Regions from separate parts of the Bradyrhizobium ontarionense genome, predicted to be linked through region 2. Evidence: predicted binding sites of a transcription regulator. Region 2 holds the regulator's gene; the other holds the start of a gene.
The links. The regulator PhoB, encoded in region 2, activates phosphate uptake and scavenging genes when phosphate is short. The targets are predictions, from matches to a motif close to TGTCATNNANCTGTCAT.
Positions count from the first base shown of each region.

Region 1: the regulator PhoB is predicted to act here: its motif matches at 2,653-2,669, upstream of phnF (phosphonate metabolism transcriptional regulator PhnF).

Region 1 covers NZ_CP088156.1:7,860,235-7,865,696, reverse strand. Annotated here, with positions in the region: gene LQG66_RS34550 (alpha-D-ribose 1-methylphosphonate 5-phosphate C-P-lyase PhnJ) at 1-418, opposite strand, end outside; gene LQG66_RS34545 (carbon-phosphorus lyase complex subunit) at 415-1,518, opposite strand; gene phnH (phosphonate C-P lyase system protein PhnH) at 1,522-2,133, opposite strand; gene phnG (phosphonate C-P lyase system protein PhnG) at 2,133-2,588, opposite strand; gene phnF (phosphonate metabolism transcriptional regulator PhnF) at 2,707-3,432, shown strand; gene LQG66_RS34525 (phosphodiesterase) at 3,489-4,331, opposite strand; gene LQG66_RS34520 (ABC transporter ATP-binding protein) at 4,339-5,394, opposite strand; gene LQG66_RS34515 (ABC transporter permease) at 5,397-5,462, opposite strand, start outside.
Region 2 covers NZ_CP088156.1:3,464,708-3,470,169, forward strand. Annotated here, with positions in the region: gene LQG66_RS15660 (NADH-quinone oxidoreductase subunit B family protein) at 1-700, opposite strand, end outside; gene LQG66_RS15665 (HoxN/HupN/NixA family nickel/cobalt transporter) at 754-1,857, opposite strand; gene LQG66_RS15670 (trypsin-like serine protease) at 2,032-3,351, opposite strand; gene phoB (phosphate regulon transcriptional regulator PhoB) at 3,450-4,157, opposite strand; gene phoU (phosphate signaling complex protein PhoU) at 4,174-4,890, opposite strand; gene pstB (phosphate ABC transporter ATP-binding protein PstB) at 4,925-5,462, opposite strand, start outside.

The DNA of each region.
Region 1 (5,462 bases), 4.0 Mb from region 2:
TCTCGGTCTCGCGGGGCTCGAGAAAGCGCAGCGGCTCCGGGATCGGCACCTGATAGACGAGCACCTGTCCCTCGTGCAACGGCGCCTCCGGAATACGGTGGCGGGTCTGGATCACGGTTGCGGTTTCCGTCGACGTCGTCGTTGCGACGCCGGCCGTCTTGGCGAAGAACTTCCGGATCGAGATCGCATTGGTGGTGTCGTCGGAACCCTGGTCGATCACCTTGAGCACGTCGTCGGGGCCGAGAATGGCCGCGGTGACCTGCACGCCGCCGGTGCCCCAGCCATAGGGCATCGGCATTTCGCGGCTGGCGAACGGCACCTGATAGCCGGGAATGGCGATCGCCTTCAGGATCGCGCGGCGGATCATCCGCTTGGTCTGCTCATCCAGATAGGCGAAATTATACGTCGGCGCGTTCATTCCGCGGCTTCCTTCAAGACCGGAGCGGCATTCGCATCGGCAAATTCCCTGCGCAACTTGCGCAGGAGGCCGAGCTCGGACTGGAAGTCGACATAGTGCGGCAGCTTGAGATGCTCGACGAACCCGGTCGCCTGCACGTTGTCGGAGTGCGACATCACGAACTCCTCGTCCTGCGCCGGTGCTGCGACATCCTCTCCCAGTTCCCGCGCGCGCAAGGCACGGTCGACAAGCGCCATCGACATCGTCTTGCGCTCGCTCTGGCCGAAGGCGAGACCGTAACCGCGGGTGAAACACGGCGGCTCCGTTGCGGATCCTTTGAACTGGTTGACCATCTGGCATTCCGTCAGCTCAATCGACCCTAGCGGAACGGCGAAGCCGACCTCCTCGGCGACGAACTCGACCTCAACCTCGCCGAAGCGGATCTCGCCGGCGAACGGATGGTTGCGGCCGTAGCCCCGTTGCGTCGAGTAGCCGAGCGCCAGCAGAAACCCCTCGTCGCCACGCGCGAGGTTCTGCAACCGCAGATCCCGCCCGGCCGGAAAGCTCAGCGGATCCCGCGTCAGATCGCCGACAACAGCGCCGGCCTCTGTTTGCGGCGAGGGCTCGATCAACCCGTCCTGGCCGAGAATATCTGTCACCCGCGGTGTCGGCGCATCCGAAGCCTGCGCGACGGCTGGCGGTGCCGGCTCCCCACCCTCTGCCAATTGCGGATCGAGCAGCCGGTGCGTGTAATCGAAGGTCGGCCCCAGCACCTGTCCGCCTGGAATGTCCTTGAAGGTCGACGAGACACGCCGCTGCACCCGCATCGCGCCGGTATCGACCGGCTCGGTCGCGCCGAAGCGCGGCAGGGTGGCGCGGAAGGCGCGCACCAGGAAGATCGCCTCGATGAGGTCTCCCCGCGCCTGCTTGATCGCGAGCGCCGCAAGCTCACGGTCATACAGCGAGCCCTCGCTCATGACACGGTCGACCGCAAGCCCGAGCTGCTCGGAGATCTGTGAAAGCGACAGCTCCGGCACGTTACGGTCGCCACGGCGCTCGTGCGCCAGCAGGCTATGTGCATTTTCGATGGCGCGTTCGCCACCTTTGACGGCCACATACATGCGTCAAACTCCTGCGGCAACCAGCCGCGCGGTACGAGGAATTGCAACGACCGAGGTGCCATCGATCAGCACGACATCGATCCCGCGCGGGAACAAGCGTTCGTTGATCGACAGCCGCTCGAACAGATCGGCCGGTGCGATCGTTGCGCGGAGCGAAATCGTCCTGTCGATCCCGGGCCCCCGCAGCCGATACGTCTCTCCGCTGGACAGGCTGGGCACCTGCATGATCAAGGTCGTCGAGCGGTCGGGATATTCGGCCGAGCCGAGCGCGAACGAGTCAAGATCAGGCAGCGCTCCGGGCTCTGCCACCAGCGCGAAACTGGCGAGCGCGAGATCGGCGACCATCGGCGCGCCGGTATGGAACTTGAGCCACGCACCGACATCCGGAGCGCTCGACAAGATTGGATCGAGCCAGACCGGCGTATCGTGATCGAACAGCGTCAAGGCGATCGCAGCCGCTCCGGGCATCAGCGACGAAGGCCGGCCAACCTCGACGTCAACCCGCTGAGGACGCCCCGGGCGCGCCATCGCTTCCATGACCGCACGGAAGGTCGATTGCGCCGCGAGCGTCTGATCGACGAAGCCTGGCTGCAGCGCGGATGTGACAGCAGCCATCAGCCCTCTCCCCGCACCATCGTATAGAAATCAACGCGCGTGGCGGCGGCTTCGGCTGCTCGGCGCTCACGCGATTCGCGCATCTGCGTCTGCAACGGCGCAACGACCTCCTTCTCGATCGCCGGGCGATGCGCAGGCGACTGGATCATCGCGTCACAGAGCGCGATCAGCCGCGCCTTGTCGCCGTCACGCCCCAGCACATAGCCGAAGCCGACCTCGCCGCTTGCGAGCCGAACCGCGGCGCGTGACACCGTCGCCTCGCCGAGATTGAACGGCGCACCGTCGCCGCCGATCCGGCCGCGGACCATGACGAGGCCGTTCTCTGCCGCGCGCAGATGGTGATGATCGGGCAGATCGAGCGCCGCGAGCCTGGCGGAGATGTCCGCATGCGACGCATGCACCAATACCTGCATCGCGGTCCTGCGCCGTTCCGGCATCGCCGTGTTGCCGCCCATGTCCATTCCGATCTTGCCACACTGAAGTTGTCTATGATATTAGACAACTTCGTAGCGAGGCGCCATGACTGTTTGATGACATGGACGTGATTTTCAGGCCGGAGACCGGAGAGCCGCGATGAGCATGCCGGACGTCCCTTCGGGGGTGACGCTGTGGCGGCGGGTCGCCGATGGCATCGAACGCGACATCGCCGAGGGCCGTTTCGCGCCCGGAACACGCCTGCCCGGTGAGACCGAGATTGCGGAGACCTATCGGGTGAACCGCCATACGGTGCGGCGCGCGCTCGCAACCTTGGCCGAGCGCGGCCTGGTGCGCGCCGAGCGCGGCAGCGGGACCTATGTCGAGGCGCCACGCCTGTCCTATCCACTGCGATCGCGGACGCGGTTCTCTGAAATCGTCGGCGCCGGCGGCCGCGAGCCACATGGGCAGTTGCTCGCTGCCTCGCAAGAGCCGGCGACGCGCGAGATCGCGCGCGTCCTCGGGCTGAAAGTGGGTTCGCCGCTGGTGCGCATCGAGGCGCTACGCTTCGCCGACAAGACCCCCATCTGCGTCAGCACGTCCTGGCTTTCAGCCGAGCGGTTTCCGGACGCAGGGCGCGTGTTCGCCGCGACCCGCTCGATGACGGCCCTGCTCGCACATTACGGCATTCGCGATTACCGTCGCGGCTCGACCCGCATCACCGCAGCCATCGCCGACGCGAGCGACGCCGCGCGCCTGGACCTCGCGCTGGGGCGCCCGGTGCTGGTGGTCGACAGCGCCGACGTCGACGCCGACAGCACGCCGCTCGTTGTCAAGCGTTCGCGCTTCGCGGCCGAACGCGTCACCTTCGAGATCGAGAGCTAGACTCTCTGCCTTGCGACGCCTCGCTCCCGGCCGGACAACATGTCGGCGTCGGGCGGTCAATCGATCAGCGTGCCGTCTTCGTTGAAGAATGGATGCGGCCCCTCGAAGTCGCCGATCGGAATCTGATGCGTGACGACCGTGCCGAATCCGGGACCGGGAAACCAGGCATGGAGATGGAACGCCGGCGGCTCGATCCGGAACGATGGCGGCCGGAGCATTGCCAGATCGAGATCGACTGCGTGGTTCGGTGCCGGACAGATCGTGCAGGGAATGCCGGCAAACCGGGTCAGCGCGGCGCGGTGCACGTGACCGCATCCGATCAGTTGCACGCGAGGATGACGCGCGACGATTGCCGCGAGATCGTCGGCATTGCGCAGGTTCTGCCGGTCCATATGCCAGATGCCCGCAGCAAATGGCGGATGGTGCAGGAACAGCAGCGCCGGGCGGCCGGCGCCGGTCGACAGTATCGCGTCGAGCCAGTCGAGGCTTTGCGGGTCGAGCTCGCCGTGCGGATGACCGGGCACACTCGAATCGAGCAGGATCAGGTCGAGCTCCGCCAGTTGCACGTGCCGGTTCAGCGGACCCGAGGGCCCCGCATAGGGATGACCGGGCAATGCGATCCGCATCAGCTCGCGCGAATCGTGATTGCCCGGAATGGCCACGAACGGGGTCCTGAGCTCGCCCAGGAGATCTGTGAGATGCTCGTACTCGGCGGACGACGGCGTATCGGCGAGATCGCCGGAGATCACCACCAGATCGAGCTTGGGCTCGAACCGATTGAGCTCGGCGATGCAGCGGGAAAGGGCCAGGGCCGTGTCGACCCGCCGATAGGCAAGACGCCCGGGCGTCTTGATGTGCAGGTCGGATATCTGGGCAATATGGACGGGACTCTTGGTCATTCGGCTATCAGCCTTCCTCGGGAAGCAGGCGGATCGCATCCGGCGCAATGCAAAGGCCGATCCGCTCGCCGGCGCTGACCTTGATCGTATTCGGTGCATCCACGGCAAGCGGAACGGCAGCCGCCTCGCGGACGATGATGCGCTGACGGTCGCCGGTAAAGCGGACGCTGTCGACCACGCCGGAGAGCGTCGATGTCGACGCGTCGACGATCCCAATCGTTTCAGGTCGGACCATCGCCACCGCCTTGGTACGCTGTCCCGGTTCGGCGACTGGCTGCCGGCCGCCCGGCAGAATGAGGTGGCCTCCCTCGATGGCCGTCTCGATGATGTTGGCCGCGCCGACGAATTCGGCGACAAAGCGGTTGGCGGGCGTGAAATAGATCTCCCGCGGCGTACCAACCTGGGCGATGGCGCCCTTGCGCATCACCACGATGCGGTCGCCCAATTCCATCGCCTCGGCCTGGTCGTGGGTCACATAGATCGCCGTGATTCCGAGCGTGCGCAACAGGCCGTTGAGCTCGCCCCGCAGGCGCTCGCGCAAGGCCGCGTCGAGCGCCGTCAGCGGCTCGTCGAGCAGAAGCACGCTCGGCCGGATGGCGACCGCGCGCGCCAGGGCGACGCGCTGACGCTGGCCGCCCGAGAGCTGATCGATGCGCCGACCCTCCAGGCCGCCCAGATTGGTCAGTGCGACCAGTTCGGCCACCCGCGCGGCCCGTTCCGTCCTGGGCACACTGCGAATCTTCAATCCGTAGCCGATGTTGTCGGCGACGCTCATGTTGGGAAACAACGCGTAGGACTGAAACACCATGCCGACATTGCGCTTCTCGATCGGCTGCCGCGTCAGGTCCTTGCCATCGAACAGCACACGCCCGCCCGCATCGGGGGTCTCCAGCCCCGCCACGATCCGCAGCAGCGTGGTCTTGCCGCAGCCCGACGGGCCGAGCAGCACCAGCGTCTCGCTTTGCGCGATGTCGAGCGTGGCGCGCGCGAGCGCGCAGGTTCCGTCGGCGAAGGTCTTGCCGCAATTCTCGACCTTCAGGGCCGCTCCGTGCCGGGTCATCATGCTCACCTCGCGTTTCCTCTCTCCCCGATCCATTGCATGGCGACCAGCAGCGGAATGATCATGACGAA
Region 2 (5,462 bases):
CCATCAGGCAGCCCCGCTCCGACATCGTCTCCGCGCTTGCCTTGAATTCATAGAACTCGTTGCGCGAGCAGCCGTGATGGGCGAGGTGATTGGCGATGAATGTCGGCCGGCCGAAACCATCGAGCTCTCTCGCGGTGAGGTCGCCGTTGGTGAGGGCGAGCAGGCTTTCCATCATCCAGCCCGGATGCGGGGCACACCCTGCGACATTGATCACCGGCAGCCCACGCTTCGAACGGAAGCTGGCGCCGAGCGCGCCGCCGACGTCGCTGCCCTCGAACTGCAGCCCGACGGCGTCTGTCGGGTTGACACCGGCCGCGGGAATCCCGCCATAGGCAGCACAGCTGCCGACGGCGACGACATAGTCCGCCAGCGGCGCAAGATCGAGCAGCCAGTGATAGATCGAGCGGTTGGTGCCTGCGAGCATGTTGAAGCGGCCAGTCAGGCCCGGCCCGCGTGCCACCGAACCTTCGAGCACGAGCAGGTCGAGTCGCTCGCGGCCGTCCCGGATCGCCTCAAGCAGGTCGACGACTTCGTCGCCGGTCTGCTCGCTGACCGAGGGGTGCCATACCAGATCGATGCCGGACTGGCGCAGCTCGTCGAACCAGCCGGAGGCGCCGCTTTCCAGGATCGACATGGTGCAGCCGCCGCAGCTCGCGCCCTGCAACCACAGCATCCGCGTCATCGTACCGGAGCCGTCCATCGTGAGCGTTCCATCCCAATCTCGGCCTGTCGCGTTCCGTCGGGCCGGCCGATTTAGCCCTTCAGCGGAAACGCCGGCAAGCGCGCCGCAACCGAAGGCGATGGCTTGCGCTGACGGCGCATGACGATGATGGCACCGATCCAGGCGGCGGGAAACAGACACGCCACCACGATACCGAGATTGGCCAGATAGCCATTCAGCGCGGCCGCCGTATCCCAAGGCCCGCCCGAGAGGCCGAGTTGCGGCCCGACAAGACTGAAGGCCTCGGCGCTGCCGATCACCAGAGCGATGGCGACCGATGCGCCGGTGATCACGAGATTATAACGGAGCTTGCGCACGGGATCGGTGAGCGCCCAGCGGTAGGCCCCGGCCATCAGCATGCTGTCAGCGGTATCCACAGTGGCCATCGCGGCGGCGAACAGCGCCGGGAACACCAGCACGTGAGCGAGACTGGCGCCCCGCGCGGCCTCGGTGGCCGACAGGCTCAACAGACCAATCTCGCTCGCGGTATCGAAGCCGAGGCCGAACAGGACGCCGAGCGGATACATGTGCCAGGCACGGCCGACCATGCGCAACAGCGGACGCAGCAGGCGGATCAGGAGGCCGCCTCCCGCGCGCCCGGCCTTGTCGGCATCACCTTGCGACGGCTGTTCGGCATGCGGCTGCGCGGACCGACGCCAGAGATTGATGAGCAGAACGAGATTGGCGCAGGCGATCAGCAGCAGGAAGACCGATGATACGGCTGTGCCGATCACCCCGCCGATCACCCTGACGGCGCTTTCGTCATTCATCAGCCCGGCGCCGGCGACGAGGCTCAACACGACCGTCGCAATGACGACGACGCTGGAATGACCGAGCGCGAAGTAAAGACCGGCAGCGCGCGGCGCGTCGCCGTCCTGCACGAGCTTTCTCACCACATTGTCGATCGCCGCAATGTGGTCGGCATCGACCGCATGGCGCAATCCGAGCAGCCAGGCCAGCATGGCGGTGCCGACAATGGCCGGACGGTCCGCATAGAGGGCGACCGCCCAGGCCCAGGCAAGGCCGTTGGCCGCCACCAGCCCCACAGCCAGGACCGCATTCCCCTGCGCCTGCCCCCGCCGCCGGAACAGCGCGGGCCGCGGGCCGTGGGGATGATCAATTGGAACAATCGTCATACGCTGGAGAGAGCAAGAGACGCGCCAGTTCGCCGTGGGCCCAGCCTCCAGGCCGAAAGCCGCGCGGAATCAAGGGGAGCAGGGCCTTCGATCGCGGATCGGCGTCCTCGATTGGCAAGCCGCTATCCGGTCACGCGCAGACAATGACCAGCCGCACGCCTTGATCACGCATCGTCAACGTGCAGATGCCCTCCTCTCCGCCACGATCTCACTCCGAACCGCCGCCTCGAACTGGCTCGCGGGTGCGGCGAACATCAATCGCGTCTCCTCGTGGAAGGCCGAGAAGATACCGACCACGGCCGGCTCGCCGCCGACCTCGGCCAGGATCGGCGAGCCCGAATAGCCGAAATTCGCCAGGCAATGGACGGTCAGCAGCCGGGCGTCCCTGGTCATGTCGGCGCGGCAGTTGCGCTGTCCGGTCGGCGAATAGCGCCGCTCCTGGCCGTAGCCGATCTCCGAGATCGTGCCTGCCTTGGTCGCTGCCGCGAGATCGTCGCGCGTGAGCGCCTTCACCGCCACCGGCCTCGACGGCAGATCGTCCTTCAGCACGATGAGCGCCCAGTCTGACGGCGAGCGATCGAGCGACCATTTGTCGTGCTGGGTCGGGACGAAGTCCGGGGCCACGATCAGGCGGTCTGCGACCGAGGACGCGGCTGGCGTGCCCCTGTTCATGCCGGCCAGGAAGCGGACGTTGCCGGGGCTGACCTGCGCGACCCCGTTGAACACGCAGTGTGCGGCGGTGAGCACGACGCGCGGAGCCACCAACGTGCCGGTGCACCAGCCGCCGGTGCTGTATTGCGCGACGGTGACCACGCCGATCGACGACGCCGGCCAGGATGTGGGATCGACGACCTCGCCGATGTGCCGATCGAGCCCGAGCAACTCTCCCGGCCTGGGGCTGGCGATGCCGGCGTCGGCCGATTCGAATTTCGGCTTCCAGTTGGCGATGATGGTCTCAGCCTGCCGCCGCTGCGCTTCGCTCAGCTTGACCCGCTGCACGTCGCGGCCGGCCGACCTCACCCCGTTGCGGCCGGCCATCACCAGCCAGGCGTAGCCCTGAACCGGATCCTGCTGCACCGATCGGCCGTCGAGCATCATCAGCCCGAGCATGTACTGCGACTGGGCGAAGCCCTGCGCAGCCGCGCGGGTGAACCAGCGTGCGGCCTCGCCGTAATCACAGGCAACGCCCTCACCATTGACGTAGGCGATGCCGAGATAATGCTGGGCGACGGCAAGCCCCTGATCCGCGGCCTTGCGATACCAGGCCAGCGCCTCGGCGGGGTTGCGCGGCTGGCCCCAGCCGAACGCGGACATGAAGCCGAGATCGAACTGCGCCCGCGCATCGCCCTTCCGCGCCAGCGGCGTGAGCCGACGCAGCGCCGCCGCATGCTCGCCGCTGCCGGCGGCGGCAACCGCTTCGTCGAGCTCGGCGGCCGAGGCGCCCACCACGGCGCCGAGCACCATGGCGAGACATATGATGATCGTCTTGATCAAGGGCGTCCGCTGGGACCGAAGACACTTCTGATGAGGCGCCCACCCAAAATGATCAAGACGGCATCGGCGTGGCGGAAAGCAGTCCGCCGCCTCCTTAATCAGGCCTGCTCGATCTTGGCAAAGCGATCGTCCAGGGCGTAGCCGGCCCCGCGCACGGTGCGGATCGGATCCTGCTCACGCCCGGGATTGAGCAGCTTGCGCAAGCGCCCGATGTGAACGTCCACGGTCCGCTCGTCGATGTAGATGTCGCGGCCCCAGACGCTGTCGAGCAGCTGCTCGCGGCTGAACACGCGGCCCGGATGCTCCAGGAAGAATTCGAGCAGCCGGTACTCGGTCGGGCCGAGATCGATCGGCCTGCCGGAGCGCGCCACGCGGCGCTTCTCGCGGTCGAGCTCGATGTCGCCATAGGTGAGCACGGTGGCGAGCCGCTCGGGGCTGGCGCGCCGCAGCAGACCCTTCACGCGGGCCAGCAGCTCGGGCACCGAGAACGGCTTGACGATGTAGTCGTCGGCGCCGGTCGCGAGCCCGCGCACGCGCTCACTCTCCTCGCCGCGCGCGGTCAGCATGATGATCGGCAGCTGCCTCGTCTCCGGCCGCGCCCGCAGCCGCCGGCACAGCTCGATGCCGGAGAGGCCCGGCAGCATCCAGTCGAGCACGACGAGATCCGGAATACGCTCCTTCAGCCGCGTGTCGGCCTCGTCGCCGCGCGCCACGGTCTCGACCTCGTAGCCCTCGGTCTCGAAATTGTAGCGCAGCAGCGTGGTCAGCGCTTCCTCATCTTCCACCACCAGAATGCGCGCAGCCATGTCTCAAGCGTCTCTCTCAGTTGCCGGGAATCGTGGTCGCAAAGCTCGTCATGTCGCCCTTGGGGCGCTTGTCCGTGATCTGCTGGCCCTCGATCATGTAGAACACCGTCTCCGCGATGTTGGTCGCGTGATCGCCGATCCGCTCGATGTTCTTGGCGCAGAACATCAGATGGATGCAGAACGAGATGTTGCGCGGATCCTCCATCATGTAGGTCAGGAGCTCGCGGAACAAGGACGTGCAGATGGCGTCGACTTCCTCGTCGCCCTTCCACACCGTCATCGCCGCCGGCAGATCATGCGCGGCATAGGCATCGAGCACGGTCTTGACCTGCGACTGCACGAGATCGGTCATGTGCTCGAGCCCGCGGATCAGCTTGAGCGGGTGGAAATCGCTCTCCAGCGCCGCGACACGCTTGCCGATGTTCTTGGCGAGGTCGCCGATGCGCTCCAGATCGGTCGCCACGCGCATCGCGCCGACGATCTCGCGCAGGTCGACCGCCATCGGCTGGCGCCGGGCGATCGTGAGCACGGCACGTTCCTCGATGACGCGCTGCAGCTTGTCGACCTCGGCATCGGTGGCGACCACCTTCTGCCCGAGCGCCACGTCGCGCCGCACCAGCGCATCGACGGAATCGACGATCAGCCGCTCGGCGAGGCCGCCCATTTCCGATACCAGCCGCGTCAGGTCCTGCAGATCGCTGTCGAACGCCTTGGCGGTATGTTCACTGGCCATGATGATCTCCTAGAGGCAATGATGCTGTCCGGCGTCAGCCGAACCGGCCGGTGATGTAGTCCTGGGTCCGCCGATCGCTCGGCGAGGTGAAGATCTTGCTGGTCTCATCGAACTCGATCAGCTCGCCGAGATACATGAAGGCGGTCTTGTCGGAGACGCGCGCCGCCTGCTGCATGTTGTGGGTGACGATCGCGATCGTGTAGTTATCGGACAGCTCCTGGATCAGCTCCTCGACCTTGGCAGTCGAGATCGGGTCGAGCGCCGAGCACGGCTCGTCGAACAGGATCACCTCCGGCCTGACGGCCACGGTGCGCGCGATGCATAGCCGCTGCTGCTGGCCGCCCGACAGCGACAGGCCGGACGCGTTCAGCTTGTCCTTGACCTCGTTCCACAGCGCGCCACCGCGCAGCGCCTTCTCGACGCGGTCGTCCATCTCCGACTTCGAGATCTTCTCGTAGAGGCGGATGCCGAAGGCAATGTTTTCGTAGATCGTCATCGGGAACGGCGTCGGCTTCTGGAACACCATGCCGACCCGGGCGCGCAGCAGGTTCAGATCGAGCTTGGGATCGAGG